2 regions of the Achromobacter sp. T5-5 genome follow, and region 2 is predicted to be linked to the other one. Evidence: riboswitches for the same ligand, from Rfam matches in the RefSeq annotation. Region 2 holds a riboswitch; the other holds the start of a gene.

Region 1 (7,276 bases), 1.3 Mb from region 2:
CCTTTGGCATCTCCATTCCGGGCCTGCGCATCGCGGGCGGCCTCATCGTGGTGACCATCGGCTTCAGCATGCTGTTCCCCTCGGACCAGCCGCGTGCGCTGGAAGCCGAGGCGGCGGCCGACGCGCTCGAGCGCCAGAGCCCCAACATCGCGTTCGTGCCCCTGGCGCTGCCAGGCACGGCGGGGCCGGGCACCATCGCCATGATCATCAGCGGCGCGGCGTCGGTGGATACCGCCATCGCGCCCGATTACGCCAGGTGGGTCGTGGCCGTGACGCCGATCATCGTGTTCTCGCTGCTGGGCGTGCTGTTCTGGGTCTGCCTGCATTGGGCGGGCCGAATCGTGGCGGTGATCGGCAAGAGCGGCGTCGAAGCCATTTCGCGCGTCATGGGCTTCCTGCTGGTGTGCATGGGAGTCCAGTTCGTCATTAACGGCGTGCTCGAAATCATCGGCAAATATCCGAACGTGTGAACAGCCCCTGACTTTTGTCCGAAAAGGTCCGAAACGGGCTTGGCTGGCTGCTGTAACAAGGTAATGTGGAGTACATTGCGGTGTTGAAACTCATTTCGCAATGGCGTGGCTGCCTGGCTACGCGTTGCAGCGGTCTTGCAAGACCGAATCATGACTGCTTACCTCGTTCAGTCGGACGCGGGGACCAGCCCCGGGCCGATGTTGCATCCTGACTTGTCGCATCCCTCCAGTTACGCCTTTTGCATTGCTTCCGTGACCGCCGCTGCCGGCAGCCGTCGCACGGCCTGCGCGCGCGCCTGCCCGTGCCGGAGGCCGCGATGACGGCCTGGGTATTCTGGGTCGTCGGCGCCTTGGCGGCCATGGGTTTCGTCATGGCGCTGGTGCGCCGTCCCGGCGTTGTGCTCTACGACTGGTTCGCCACGCGGGCCCGCAGGCCGGCAACCGCTGACCAGACGCAGCCTGACGGCAAGGCGCCCAAGCCGGCCACCCAGGCCGGCTGACGGGCTGCCTGTGCCGCGCCGGCCCGCCAGCGGCGGCGCTCAGGCGTAGCGCGACAGGTCCCGCGCAAATCGGGACAGGCCAGTGATGCCGCTGCCGCTGGCCTGTGCCAGCCACGCGCGCAGTTGCTGCAGCAACTGGTCGCTGCTTGCGGACGAGCTTTCCCACAGTCGGGCCAGCGCCTGCCGCATGTCCACCAGCCGCTGCAACTGCTCCATCCCGCTGAGCGCGGAGTCCAGCTGGCTGCGCTGGGGCTCGCTCAGCAGCGCTTCCTGGCGCAACAGAAACTTGCGCAGCACCGACCGGCGCCATTTGAGCGTGGCGCGCGCGTCCACCTTCCTGCGCTCGCGCAGTTCGCGCAAGGCAGTCTGCTTGAGCAGCGCGCCAAAGCGGCGCATCACGTCGTAACGGTGGGTCTGCACCGCCTCCAGCGTGCGCAGGTCCGCCGCAAGGCCGGCCTGCGTGCGGTCGCGCAGCACGCGCTTGGGCGCCACGCGGCGCACCTTGGCCAGGCCCAGCGCCTGGAGAATGCGGATATACATCCAGCCCAGGTCGAACTCATACCACTTGCTGGAGAACTTGGCCGAGGTCGCATGCGCATGATGGTTGTTGTGCAGCTCTTCGCCGCCAATCACCAGGCCCAGGGGCGACAGGTTGGTGCTGGCGTCCGGACTGGAAAAATTGCGGTAGCCGACGAAGTGCCCCAGCCCATTGACCACGCCCGCCGCCCAAAAGGGGATCCACGCCATCTGAACGGCCCACACCGTCAGGCCCAGGGCGCCGAACGCCAGCAGGTCGATGACGAGCATGATGAGGATGCCCCAGGTGCTGTGGGGGGTGTAGACATTGCGCTCCAGCCAGTCGTCCGGCGTGCCGCGGCCGTAGCGTTCCAGCGTGGACGCCATCGACGCCTCGACGCGGTACAGGTCGGCGCCGCGCAGGAACACGCGCATCACGCCATACACCGCGGGCGAATGCGGATCGCCTTCGCGTTCGCATTTGGCGTGGTGCTTGCGGTGGACCGCGACCCATTCGCGGGTCTTCATGCCGCTGGTCAGCCAGAGCCAGAAGCGGAAGAAGTGGGCGACCGCGGGATGGAAATCCACGCCGCGATGGGTCTGGCTGCGATGCAGGTAGAGGGTGGTGCCCGCAATCGTGATGTGCGTAGCCGCGAGCGTGAAGAGGACGATCTGCCAGATGCTGAAATGAAACAGGCCGTGCGCAAGAAATTCCAGGAAGGATTGCATTCAAAAAACCAGGGATACGACTGTGGGGTAGCGGACGCAACGCCTGAGCCGAACCCCGCGTCGCCGCCCGGACGATTCTAGCGACCGCGCGGCGATACAAATATGGGGCCTGGTGGGTCGATCTATTGCTGGAACGGCAACAATGAAGGCCGGGCCACGGCTCAGCGTTGCGGCCTTTCCAGCCCCAAGTGGCCGCGCAGCGTGCGATGTTCATATTCGGTGCGGAACAGCCCGCGCCGTTGCAGCACGGGCACCACCTGCTCCACGAAGTCGTCGATCCCGCCCGGCAATGACGGCGGCATCAGGTTGAAGCCGTCGGCGCCTTCGTTCCTGAACCATTGCTCCATCCGGTCCGCAATCTGCTCGGGCGTGCCCACCATCGTGCAGTGGCCTCCGCCGGCCGCCAGCCGGCCCAGCAACTGGCGCACGGTGGGCTGTTCGGTTTCGATGATGCGCAGGATGGTGGCGTAGCGGCCCTTGGGGCCGGTGAATTCGGCCAAGGGGGGCAGGGGCGGCACGGGCGCATCCAGTTCCCAGCCGTTGCAGTCCTGCAGCACGAACATGCCCAACTGGCGCAGCGAGGCGTCGCTGGGCAGCAGTTCGTCCAGTTCGCGCTGCTTGGCGCGGGCCTCGGCTTCGGTCGAGCCCACGTAGGTCACCAGTCCCGGCATGATGGGCACGAAGGCATCGCGGCCCGCGGCGCGCACGCGCTGCTTGATGTCGCGGTAATAAGACTGCGCCGCGGCCAGGTCGTAGGCCACCGCGTAGATGGCTTCGGCGCGCCGCGCTGCCAGATCGCGGCCCTGGTCCGAGGCGCCGGCCTGGAACAGCACCGGGTGGCCCTGAGGCGGGCGCGGCACGGTCAGGGGGCCGTCGACCAGGAAATGCGCGCCATGGTGATGGATCTTGTGCAGGCGGTCGGGCACGCCATAGAAGCCCGCGCGATCAATGGCCAGCGCGTCGTCTTCCCAGGAATCGAACAGGCGCAGCGCGACGTCGACGAATTCCTCGGCGCGGGCGTAGCGCCAGTCGTGGCCCGGCATGGATTCGTAGCCGTGATTGCGCGCCTCGGCGTCGAACATCGACGTCACCACGTTCCAGCCCATGCGGCCGCCCGAGATGTGGTCCAGCGAGGCGACCATGCGCGCCGCGTGAAAGGGCGTGAAGAAGGTGCTGGAGACCGTGCTGATCAGGCCAATGTGCGTGGTGGCGCGTGCGATGGCCGCCATGGTGGTCAGCGGTTCCAGATACCAGCGCGGTCCATCGCCGATGTTGTCCATCGACTGCCCGTCGGCAAAGAAAATGGCGTCGAGCTTGCCGCGCTCGGCCGTGCGGGCCAGTTCCTCGTAGTAGCGGATGTCGCCCAGGCGCTCGGCCGCCGAGTCGGGGTGGCGCCAGGCCGCGCGGTGATGGCCGCAGCCGAAAATGAACAGGTTCAGGTGCATCATGGCGATCGGCTCGTCGGTTGCGTCGTCGGGGCGGCAGCGATGGCGGGGGCGTGGCGCCTGGGCGCCTGGGCGTTTTCCTGCCCGCCCTCGGGCGCCGCAAGCGGGCGAACTTAGCATAAAACCGCCAGGTGGGCGTGCGCCAGCGGCCACGCGCCCCGGGCGGGCCGCGTTGACATCGTCGCGCCGCTCTCCTAACCTTGCGGCAATTCCTGGGGGAGCTCTGTACGGGCTGAGATTCCGCGCCAACGCGGTAACCCTTTGAACCTGATCCGGGTAATGCCGGCGAAGGGAAGGACTCCGCAAGTCTCGCGCGCCCTCCCTGATTCCATTCATCATTCGGCCCTCCGCACGGCGGGCCGCCGCGTTGCGCGTCCGGCTCCAGGCCGTCCGCGGGAGGACCGACTTTCATGCTGACCCAAACCACCGCCCTGATGTGGCTGCTGCTGTTTTCCGGCGGCTTTGCCATCGCCAGCGTGCTCTATACGCGCCGCAAGCGCGGGACGCTGGAGGACTACATCGTGGCGCGCAATAGCCAGGGGTCCTTCGGCACGATCCTGACCCTGATGGCCTCCACATTGGGCGCCTGGATTCTCTTTTCGCCCGCCCAGGCGGCCACGTGGGGCGGGCTGGCGGCGGTCATCGGCTACGCGCTGGGATCGATGTCGCCGCGCCTGGTCATGATCCCGCTGGGACGGCGCATGCGCGAACTGATTCCGCACGGTCACACGCTGACCGAATTCCTGATGGCGCGCTACGGCCGGCCGATGTACGGGCTGGCGCTCTTCATCATGCTCTTTTACCTGTTCATCGCGCTGTCGGCCGAGATCACGGCCATCGCCAAGCTGGTTGCCATGCTGGCCCCCGTGCCGCTGTGGGCAACGGCCGCGATCGTGATGGGCACGACCTTGCTCTACACCACCTATGGCGGGCTGCGGTCGTCCATCTTCACCGATCAGGTGCAAATGATGATCATCGTGCCGTTGCTGGTGATCCTGTGCTTCTTCGGCTGGCAGGTGGCGGGGGGCGCCACGCCCACCATCGAGGCGCTGCAGGCCAAGGCCCCGCAATTGCTGGACCTGACCGATCCGGTCGGCGTGAAGGCGGGGCTGACGTTCTTCGTCGCCATCCTCCTGACCGGCATCTTCCACCAGGGCAACTGGCAGCGCATCTACGCCGCGCGCGATGCGCGCACCATGCGTAACGGCTTCCTGCTGGGCGGCGCGCTGGTGGCGCCGTTCATTTTCCTGATGGGCCTCTTTGGCCTGGCGTTCGTCGCGCTCGCGCCCGCGGGCGACAGTTCGATCGCGCTGTTCAGCGTCATCATGCCGAACGCCCCGGTCTGGTTCGTCATCGCCCTGATTCCCCTGGGGCTGGCCCTGGTCATGAGCACCGCCGATACCGCGATCAGCGCCGTGACGAGCATCATCGCGGTCGACCTGCGCCGCCTGATGCCCCATGCCCAGGGCGCGACCATGAAGCGCCTGGCGCGCTGGCTGGTGCTGCTGATGGCGATTCCCGTCATGATCGTGGCCTCGCAGGGCTACAGCGTGCTGTACCTGTTCCTGCTGGCCGACCTGCTGTGCTCGGCCGCCGCCTTCCCCGTCTTCTACGGCCTGTTCAGCCGCAAGCACGACGGCTTCACCGCCACGGCCGCCACGATCGCGGGCCTGATCGCCGGGCTGTTCTTCTTTCCCGCGCCGGGGGACAAGCCGGTATTCCTCTTGGAATCGTTCCTGCTGGCGGCATTTGTGCCGGTGGTGGTGACGGTATTGATCCGTCTGGTGCTGCGCGGGCGCAAGGAATTCGATTTCGCGACGCTGAGCGCGGCGGTGCGCAGGCTGGATCAGGACAGGGTCTAAAGGTCTGAGAAGTACGCGGCCCCGATGGGCCGCATAAAACAAAAAAGCCCTGGACCACAAGGTCCAAGGCTTTTCCGTCTGGAATTTGGTGGAGCGGAGGAGGATCGAACTCCCGACCTTCGCATTGCGAACGCGACGCTCTCCCAGCTGAGCTACCGCCCCAAATCAAGCAAGACCAGAAATATACAGGAATTCAGTAGGCCTGCGCAACACGTTCCGGCGCACCGCCGCGTCAGGCGAACTCGAGCGTCGCAATGACCGGCGCGTGGTCGGACGGCTGCTCGTTGCGGCGGGGTTCCTTGTCGATGACGCAGGCGACGCAGCGCTTGACCAGCGGGGCGGACAGCAGCACGTGGTCGATGCGCAGGCCGGCGTTGCGGCGGAAGGCGAATTGGCGGTAATCCCACCAGCTGAACGACTTTTCCGGCTGCTCGAACAGGCGGAACGAGTCGGTCAGACCCAGGTCCAGCAGGGAGCGCAGCGCCTGGCGCTCCGGCTCGGACACCAGGACCTGGCCTTCCCACTTCTCGGGGTTGTGCACGTCCTCGTCGGCCGGCGCGACGTTGTAGTCGCCCAGCACGGCAAGGCGCGGGAACTGCTTGATCTCGTCGGCCAGCCAGTTGCGCATGGCCTCGAACCATTCCAGCTTGTAGGTGTACTTGTCCGACCCGACCGACTGGCCATTGGGGCAATAGGCGCACACGACGCGCACGTCGCCCTCGGGGCTGGGGAAGGTCAGGGCCAGCACGCGCTGCTGGGCGTCTTCATAGCCGGGGATGTTGCGCACCATGGTCGTGCCGGGCACGCGCGAAATGATCGCGACGCCGTTGTAGGTCTTCTGGCCGGCCCAGACCGCGTGGTAGCCGGCTTCCTTGAACGCCGCTTCGGGGAACTTGTCGTCGGTGAGCTTGAGTTCCTGGATGCACAGCACGTCGACGGGGTTGGCGGCGAGCCAGTCAAGGACCTGTTGCAGGCGCACGTTCAGGGAGTTGACGTTCCAGGTGGCGAGTTTCATGTTGTTGGTAGACCGGTGATTATTGCGATTGTCGGCGCTGCCGTTCAAGGACCGGTCTAGCTGCACATCTGGCTACGATCCGGGGTACAGGCAGCCGGTGCGAAGGACAAGGCCAGATGATACCTGCTTACGATTGGAGCCCATGAAAGGCAAATCTATCGGACCACGCCTATTCACCTATTTGGACGAATAGCGCACCCTGGCACCGTCGATCACATTTTGGAGCCGCCGATGTTCGAATGGGATTTCCTGCTCAACAGCCAACCCATGAGCAAGCTAAAAGGCCGTGGGCTGTCCGTGAATGCCTTCTCAGGAAAGGAGGGCCACTTCAACCAGTGTGAGTCCGCCTGCCTACGCAATGTGGGGCCAATTCCAGCCGGCAAGTATTACATTGTGGATCGGCCGACCAGTGGCCTGCGAAGTGCGATCAATACGTGGATAGGCGGCCGATGGGATTGGTTTGCTCTCTATGCTCAAGACAGTAAAGTGGACGATTGGGTTTTCTGCCATGAAGTTGAGCGCGGAAATTTCCGGCTACATCCCAAAGGCCGGAGGGGAATCAGCGAAGGGTGCATAACCATCGATAGCGCCTCGGACTTTGCGGCTGTGCGCAGGACGCTTTTGGGGAGCGAAGGTACCGCTATTCCCGGATCCGTACTCAAGGCTTACGGCATCGTGAACGTGCGATGCGCAAGGGGTCTTTGATGCGCAGGCTTTTGCGTTACTTTCTTCTGGCTCT
Region 2 (7,276 bases):
GCGGCGCCGCTACGACGTGCTGGCGCTGGGCCGCGACATTGCGCTGAACCTGGGCGTGGACTACCGCCGCACCCTCATGCTGACGCTGGCGGCCATCGCCGTGCTGGTGTCCGTGTCCACGGCGCTGGTCGGGCCCGTGACTTTCTTCGGCTTGCTTGTCAGCAACCTGGCGTACCAGGCCATGGGGTCCGACAGGCACCGCCACACGGTCCCGGCCGCGGCGCTGTTGAGCGTCATCTTCCTGGTGGGCGGCCAGACGCTGCTGGAACGCGTCCTGGGGCTCAATACCACGGTGAGCGTGGTGATCGAATTCGTGGGCGGCGTGATGTTCCTCGTCCTGATCTTGCGCAAGGGGCGCCGATGATAGAAATCCAGAACGTCAGCAAACAATACGGCGACACGGTGGTGATCGACGGCGTCAGCCTGGACCTGCCGGCCGGCGGCGTCACCGCCATCATCGGACCCAACGGGGCGGGCAAGTCCACCTTGCTGTCCATGGTCAGCCGGCTCTTGCCGATGAGCGCGGGGCGGGTCCTGGTCGAAGGCCTGGACGTGACGCGCGCCGACAGCCGGGAACTGGCGCGCCGCCTGGCCATCCTGCGCCAGGACAACCACCTGCCGCTGCGGCTCACGGTGAAGGACCTGGTGGCCTTCGGGCGCTATCCGCACACGGGCGGACGCCTGACGATGGATGACAAGGTCCACATCGACCAGGCCATCGCCTACCTGAACCTGGAGCCGCTGGCCGATCGCTATCTGGACGAGATGTCCGGCGGGCAGCGCCAGCGCGCGTTCGTCGCGATGGTGCTGTGCCAGGACACGCGCTACGTCCTGCTCGACGAGCCGCTGAACAGCCTGGACATGAAGCATGCCGTCGCCATGATGGGCACGCTGCGGCGCGCGGCCGATGAACTGGGCAAGACGGTGGTGCTGGTGCTGCACGACATCAACTTCGCGTCCAGCTACGCGGATCGCATCGTGGCGATGCGGCAGGGGCGCATTGCGCGCCACGGCACGCCGGACGAACTGATCCGGCCGGACGTGCTGAGCGATCTGTACGAGCTGCCGATCGACGTGCACGAGATCGGCGGCAAGCGCATCTGCGTCTACTACCGCTAGCGCGGGGCGTCCCGTTGCAGGACGCCCCGCCGCTTCGGCCGCGTTGCAGACTTACTGGCTGAGGTCGACCGCGTAGCGCGAAAGCTGCGTCGTGGCGTCCGGCGTGGCGTCGTAGACCGACACGTTGGTCACGCCATGCGCGGTGGCCATCGCCAGCGTGCCGGGCACCGACGAGAACACCACCGGTCCGGCCAGCGTGCTGACCTGCTTGAAGCGCCAGCTGCGGTCCAGGCCGAAGGTGGCCAGATCCAGCACCGGGTTCTTCTTGATGTAGCTGATCAGCACGTCGCGGCTTGCGTCGGGAGCCTGCAGCACGATGTCGCCCTTGCCGCCGGCCAGGCCGGGAAAATCGCCGCCGCCGCTGGCGCGGTAGTTGTTGGTGACCACCAGGAATTGCGCGGTCAGATCCAGCGGCGCGCCGTTATACGTCAGCGCCGTGATGCGCGAGCCCTTGGGCTGCGTCACGTCGATTTCATACCGCAGCGCATTGCCCGTCGCGTACAGGACGTCGAAATTGAACGTCGGGAAGCTGGTGTCGATCAGATCCTGCGGCGCGACCTGGGCGGGGTCGATCTGCTTGAACTGTTCGGCCGTCTTTTCCAGCCACTGGCGCACGATGTCGCCGCTGACCCGCACCACCTGCAGCGTGTTGGGGTACAGGTACAGGTCGGCCGCGTTGTTGATGGCGACGTTGCCCTGCTGCACATACGTGAAGTCGCCGGGGCCGTTGCGTCCGCCCTTGAAGGGCGCGGCGGCCGACAGGATCGGCAGTCCTGCATACGACGGGCTGTTCTTCGCGATGTAGTCCGTCAGGTAGTCGATCTGCGCCATGTTCACGATCTGCAGCGCCGACACGTCGCCGGCCAGCGCGTAGTACGTGGCCATGTCGAACTGGCTCTGGCCGATCGGCGTCTTGACGTAGTCGATCGTCGCGGCGTGTTCGGCCTGCACCAGTTGCTGCACGGCGCTGTCCGGCTCCACATACGTGGCGGGCGTGGCGCCGCTCTGCGCCGTCAGGCGCGTCGAGATGCGCTGCACCTGCGTGGCGTCCTTCCGTACCTTCCAGCCTTGGTCGTACGTGAGCTTGAGCGTGATCTGGCCAAGGTTGTTGCCCCACTGGCCGGCCTGCACGGTCGGCACGCCATTGATCAGGCCTTTTTCCAGCTCGACGCCCGGCTGGCCGGCGAATTGCGACTTGGCATTCGTGTCGGGAAACAGCAGATGCTGGTGGCCCGTGATCAGCGCGTCGATGCCGGCCACCTGGGTCAAGTAGGCTGCGCCGTTTTCCATGTCCGGGCTGTACGCCGTCGCGAGGTCGATGCCGCCATGCGCCAGCGCCACCACCAGGTCCGCGCCCGCGGCCTTCATTTCCGGCACGTAGCGCGCCGCCGTCTCCTTCCAGCCCGTGACTTCCACGTGGCCTTCAAGGTTGGCCTTGTCCCACTGCATGATGGGCGGGGGCGCAAAGCCGATCACGCCCACCTTGAGCGGCACGTCGATGGCCTTGCCGCTGGCGTCCGTCGCCTGGAAGGTCTTGTCCAGCAGCACCCACGGCTTGAAGATCGGCTGCTTGGACGCCGCCGACACCACATTGGCGGACACGAAGGGGAACGCCGGCGCCGCGCAGTCCTTCGCGCCCGTCGGGTTGGTCTGCGCCGTGCCCTTGCGGATGCCGTCCAGCCCGAAGTCCACATTGGTGATCTGCGACAGGAAGGGCAGGCCGTAGTTGAACTCGTGGTTGCCCATCGTGGCCGCGTCGTACGACAGCAGCTTCATCTGCTTGTAGATCGCGATCATGTCGGAACACTGCACCGGCGACACCAGCGCCTGGTAGTCCGACAGGGCGGTGCCCTGCACCGTGTCGCCGTTGTCGAACAGCAGCGTGTTCGGATGCTGCTTGCGCGCATTGGCGATCAGCGTGGCCGTGCGGTCCATGCCGTAGCTTTTGTCTTCGGCCAGCTTGTAATAGTCGTAGCCCAGCACGTTGGCGTGCAGGTCGGTGGTGCCCAGGATCGCAACGTCGAGCGTCGCGCCCTGCGGCACGCTCGCCTGCGGCGGTGTCTCGGGGGCGGCGTCGTCGTTATCGTCATCGCCGCCGCAGGCGGACAGGCCGACGACCAGCGCAACGCTGGCCGTCCCTGCAAAGATCTTGCGTAGGTGTGGCTTCACCGTCTTTCCTCCAGGTTGAAGGAAAGAATTTTGGGGACAGTGTGTGACCCATGCGTGACATGCGCGGGGTCAGATCAACGCAGCGGCGACTCGCGGGTCAGGCAATCGTCTTCCAGCGCCGCCAGCGCGTCCAGGAACCGCCATGCGAACGACCCCGGTCCTTCCGCGTGGACGGCGGCGCGCTGGCCCGCGATGGCGAAGCAGGAGAGGGCGGCCACGGCGGCAACGTAGGGATCGTCGCGCGACACGGCGACAAAAGCGCCGACGACCGCGCTCAATGCGCAGCCGGTCGCGGTCACGCGCGGCATCAGCGGCGAACCGCCCGCGATCCGCACCGCGCGCGCGCCGTCCGTGACGTAGTCGACCTCGCCCGTCACCGCCACCACGGTGTGGCGGCGCGCGGCGATGTCCCGGGCCGACTCCTCGGCCTGCGCCACGGCGTCGCGGGCGTCCACGCCCCGGCCGGCGCTGCGGCCGCCCGCCAGCGCAATGATCTCCGAGGCACTGCCGCGGATGATGGCGGGTTCAAGGTCGAGCAGCCGCGCGATGGCGTCGCGCCGGAACGCGGTGGCGTGATGGGCGACGGGATCGAGCACCCAGGGCGTGCCCGCTGCTTTCGCGGCTTGCGCGGTCAGCAGCATGCTTTGCAGCCAGGGCGATGACAGGGTGCCGATATTGATGACCAGCGCGCCGGCGATGCGCGCGAATTCCGGCGCTTCCTCTTCGGCATGCACCATGGCGGGCGACGCGCCGATGGCCAGCACGGCATTGGCCGCGTAGTTCATGGAGACGTAATTGGTCAGGCACTGCACGAGCGGCGCGTCGCGGCGCACGGCGGCGAGGAGGGTTTGGGACGGGAGGGCGAGGGCGTGAAGGTCGTTGGGTGTCATGCCGGGCGTTCCTTGCGCAGGGGACGCGCGCCGCGGGACACGCACCATCCCTACGCCAGTGTTGTCTGGATCAGGTTCGACGGGTCGCCGTGCATTGCCTGCATGCGCAGGCCAACGGATTCTCAGCTTCTTGGCGAAGCTCCCCGGGTGAATGGAGGGTATGTTCCCGGGGGGGAGCGGGAGGTGTCAAGCTCCCGCTTCAAACCAGGCACCCGGGCGCGCCGGTGTGCTGGGTCAAAAGGCCTTGATGATCAGCCGCACTGACCTTGGGTGGCCAGTTTGACCTCTGGCTTGGAAATCACGCGCTTTCCTTCTTCTTCCGGGACTTGTTCAAGGCCGGCCCCGCCGACGAATACGCCCATTTTGATGAACTGCCGCACGAAGTAGTTTTTGCCCGCCTCCATGGTCAGCATGAGATCGTTCGGGGAAAACTCCGATTCGGTCGACACCTTATGCGGTTTGTCGCCTTCGACCTGGGTGTAGAAGAAAACCCGGTCGGCGGTTTCGCCAATGCAGTTTCCATCGACATACACGTCTTTCTTCAGCGCTTTGCCGACGTAGCTGTCCCGATAAACGAATAGTCCGGACTTGCCTTCGTCAGGCGCCGCAAAGGTCTTGGCCTTCTGGTTGCTCTCTTCAGGCGCCAGCGGAACATTGGCGCATCCCGTTGCCGCAAGCAGGGCGCCGCAGGCAACGGCCATTTTCAGCACATTCTTCGGGGTTCGATACATGGTCGGGATATCAATGGATGACTGAGGTTGCGAGCCGCCCGTACTCGGATTTAAGCAGGCGTATCCAAAAATATCAGAGTGTGTCATAAATTGTATCGGACGTCCACGCCCTCGGCTCAGGGCGGTCCAGACCGGCGCGATGCGGCGCGCCCATACCCAATGTGAGGTATGGCCGTTCCTCGCCCTGACCCTAACATCCATGCAGATTCAGGTTGCCGACGCGCATTGCTTGTGGCCCGTTTTTCGCCGCAGCCTTCGGGGAGAGCATGGATGGTCAAGAAAGACGATATCGCCTGGTTCAAGTCGAACTTTTTCAGCAAGATGACCGCGGCGACAAAGGGCACGCCCTTGACTGTCGATTTCCTCACGGCGCTGGCCTGCCAGGAAAGCGGGGAAATCTGGCCCATTGCTCGGAGGCAGATCGCCTCGGTCGATGAGGTGATGGCGCTGTGCGTGGGCGACACGCTTGACGGCCGGGGAGCGTTTCCGAAGACGCGGGCGGAATTGCTGAGCAAGCCTGAAGGACAGCGCATGTTCGATATGGGCCGCGAGGCGCTGGTCAGCATGGCCAACGTCGTGGGGGGCACCTACAAGAAAGTCGCCGGCAACCCCGAGAAGTACTGTCATGCGTTCGGGGTGTATCAGGTGGACATCCAGCATTTCCTGAGAGAGCCCGACTACTTCCTGGAGCGCCAATGGGCAACCTTCGATGGGTCGCTCAGGCGGGCGATGGGCGTGCTGCAGTTCGCCTTGAAGAAGCGGGGCTTCGAGGGCCGGTCCAGTCTTTCGGACTTTGACCTGGCGACGGTGGGCATTGTCTACAACACCGGGGGCTACAAGGAATCCAAGGGCCTGGAACAGGGGTTCCAGCCCGAAGGCGGCAAGCACTACGGGCAGGCGCTCTTCGATCTCATCCGGCTAGCGCACACGGTGCCGGATCCGGGCGCGGACGCGCCCTTGCTGGAAACGCCCGCAGCGGGCCAGGCGTTGATCGCCGCCCCTTCCCCGGTTACGCGCGATGGCACGCCCATGAAGGTGGCCATCACCGACGGCATGCTCAGAGTCCGCAGCGAACCGCGCATCAGCGACCCGCCGCAGGCCAACGTCGTGGCCCATCTGCCCGATGGGCATCCCGTGCGGGCCCTGGCGGGGCCGACCAAAGGGTTTTTCCAGATCGAGACCAGCCTCAATGGCGCCCTGGTCCAGGGATTCTCCTCGGCGAAATTTCTGGTGGCCGGGCCGTCCAACCAGAAGATCGACGTCAGCAGGCCAGCCGACGCAACGGCGGCTTCGCGCGTCGTCGAGGTCAATATGCCCGAGAAGGCCGGGCTGGTGACCCGGCGCAAGGACCGGGCCACGGCACGCTCGCTGAACGAAAAGGGCGCGCCCGGGCGGTCCGGCACCTCGCCTGACGAATTGCGCGCGGAATTGGGCGCCATCGTCGACTACCTGGATGTCGAGAATCCCAACTTCCTGCGATATCAGCCCACCCGGACCGCGACCTTTTGCAATATCTATGCGCATGACTTCTGCCGCCTCGCAGGCGCCTACATACCCAGGGTGTGGTGGTCCGGTCAGGCGTTGATGCAGTTGGCCCAGGGCAAACCGGTGCAGCCCCTGCTGGGTAATACCCTTTTCGAGATGCGGGCGAACGACCTGTTCCGGTGGCTGCGCGAATTCGGGGCGGGGTTTGGATGGCGTCAGACGGGCACGCTGACAAAGCTTCAGACCGAAGCCAACCAGGGGGCCATCGGCGTCATCGTGGCGCGGCGCAGGGAAGACGGAAAGTCCGGCCACATCGTCATCGTGGTGCCGGAAACGGCGGACGTCACCGCCAAACGGGATGCCACCGGCGAGGTGGTCGCGCCTGTGCAGAGCCAGGCGGGGGCCACGAACTTCAAACGGGGCCGGGGGCGGGCGAACTGGTGGAAAGGCGAGGAATTCGCCGAAAGCGCATTTTGGCTACACGCGTGATGGGCGTGTGACGGCCCCCGGCGCCAGTCGGTCGCCGGGGGCCGCCAGACACATCAAGTCGCGGCGCGGTAGCGGTCGCGCAGGTCGCGGATCTGATCGTGGTTGCGCAGCACCCCCTGGTACTGGCGTTCGACCACCGCGCGGATGTTCTCCGGCAGCATTTCCTTCAGCGCCTTGCTGTAGGCGGCTTTTGCCACGTCCTCGCCGCGCTCGCACTCTTCGAGCAGCACAAGGTCCGTGCGGCTTGCGACGGCGGCCTTCAGGTTGGTCCAGCCCCGGTGCATGGCGCCGGACACCGTGCCGCTGTCTTCCGGCTTCTCGCCCAACTGGGCCACCAGGGCCTGCAGCTCGGCAGCGCCCGCCGCGCAATCGCGCGAGCGGTTCCCGAAGAGT

The links. A riboswitch is a leader RNA that binds a small molecule or an ion and turns the genes downstream of it on or off. The one in region 2 is predicted to bind thiamine pyrophosphate.
Region 1: it holds a riboswitch for thiamine pyrophosphate, as region 2 does, so the genes downstream of both, ACZ50Q_RS18180 (sodium:solute symporter family protein) here and thiM (hydroxyethylthiazole kinase) in region 2, are expected to answer to the same signal.

The regions. Positions count from the first base shown of each region.
Region 1 is NZ_AP027919.1:4,000,231-4,007,506, reverse strand. It holds gene ACZ50Q_RS18200 (MarC family NAAT transporter) at 1-470, shown strand, start outside; gene ACZ50Q_RS18195 (hypothetical protein) at 788-970, shown strand; gene ACZ50Q_RS18190 (DesA family fatty acid desaturase) at 1,010-2,215, opposite strand; gene ACZ50Q_RS18185 (LLM class flavin-dependent oxidoreductase) at 2,377-3,663, opposite strand; TPP riboswitch at 3,865-3,971, shown strand; gene ACZ50Q_RS18180 (sodium:solute symporter family protein) at 4,071-5,522, shown strand; tRNA gene ACZ50Q_RS18175 (tRNA-Ala) at 5,609-5,684, opposite strand; gene xth (exodeoxyribonuclease III) at 5,755-6,537, opposite strand; gene ACZ50Q_RS18165 (DUF2778 domain-containing protein) at 6,769-7,242, shown strand; gene ACZ50Q_RS18160 (hypothetical protein) at 7,242-7,276, shown strand, end outside.
Region 2 is NZ_AP027919.1:2,654,396-2,661,671, forward strand. It holds gene ACZ50Q_RS12070 (iron chelate uptake ABC transporter family permease subunit) at 1-364, shown strand, start outside; gene ACZ50Q_RS12075 (iron ABC transporter ATP-binding protein) at 361-1,119, shown strand; gene ACZ50Q_RS12080 (5'-nucleotidase C-terminal domain-containing protein) at 1,171-3,288, opposite strand; gene thiM (hydroxyethylthiazole kinase) at 3,363-4,178, opposite strand; TPP riboswitch at 4,208-4,334, opposite strand; gene ACZ50Q_RS12090 (DUF2846 domain-containing protein) at 4,430-4,996, opposite strand; gene ACZ50Q_RS12095 (hypothetical protein) at 5,180-6,883, shown strand; gene ACZ50Q_RS12100 (PA2169 family four-helix-bundle protein) at 6,937-7,276, opposite strand, start outside.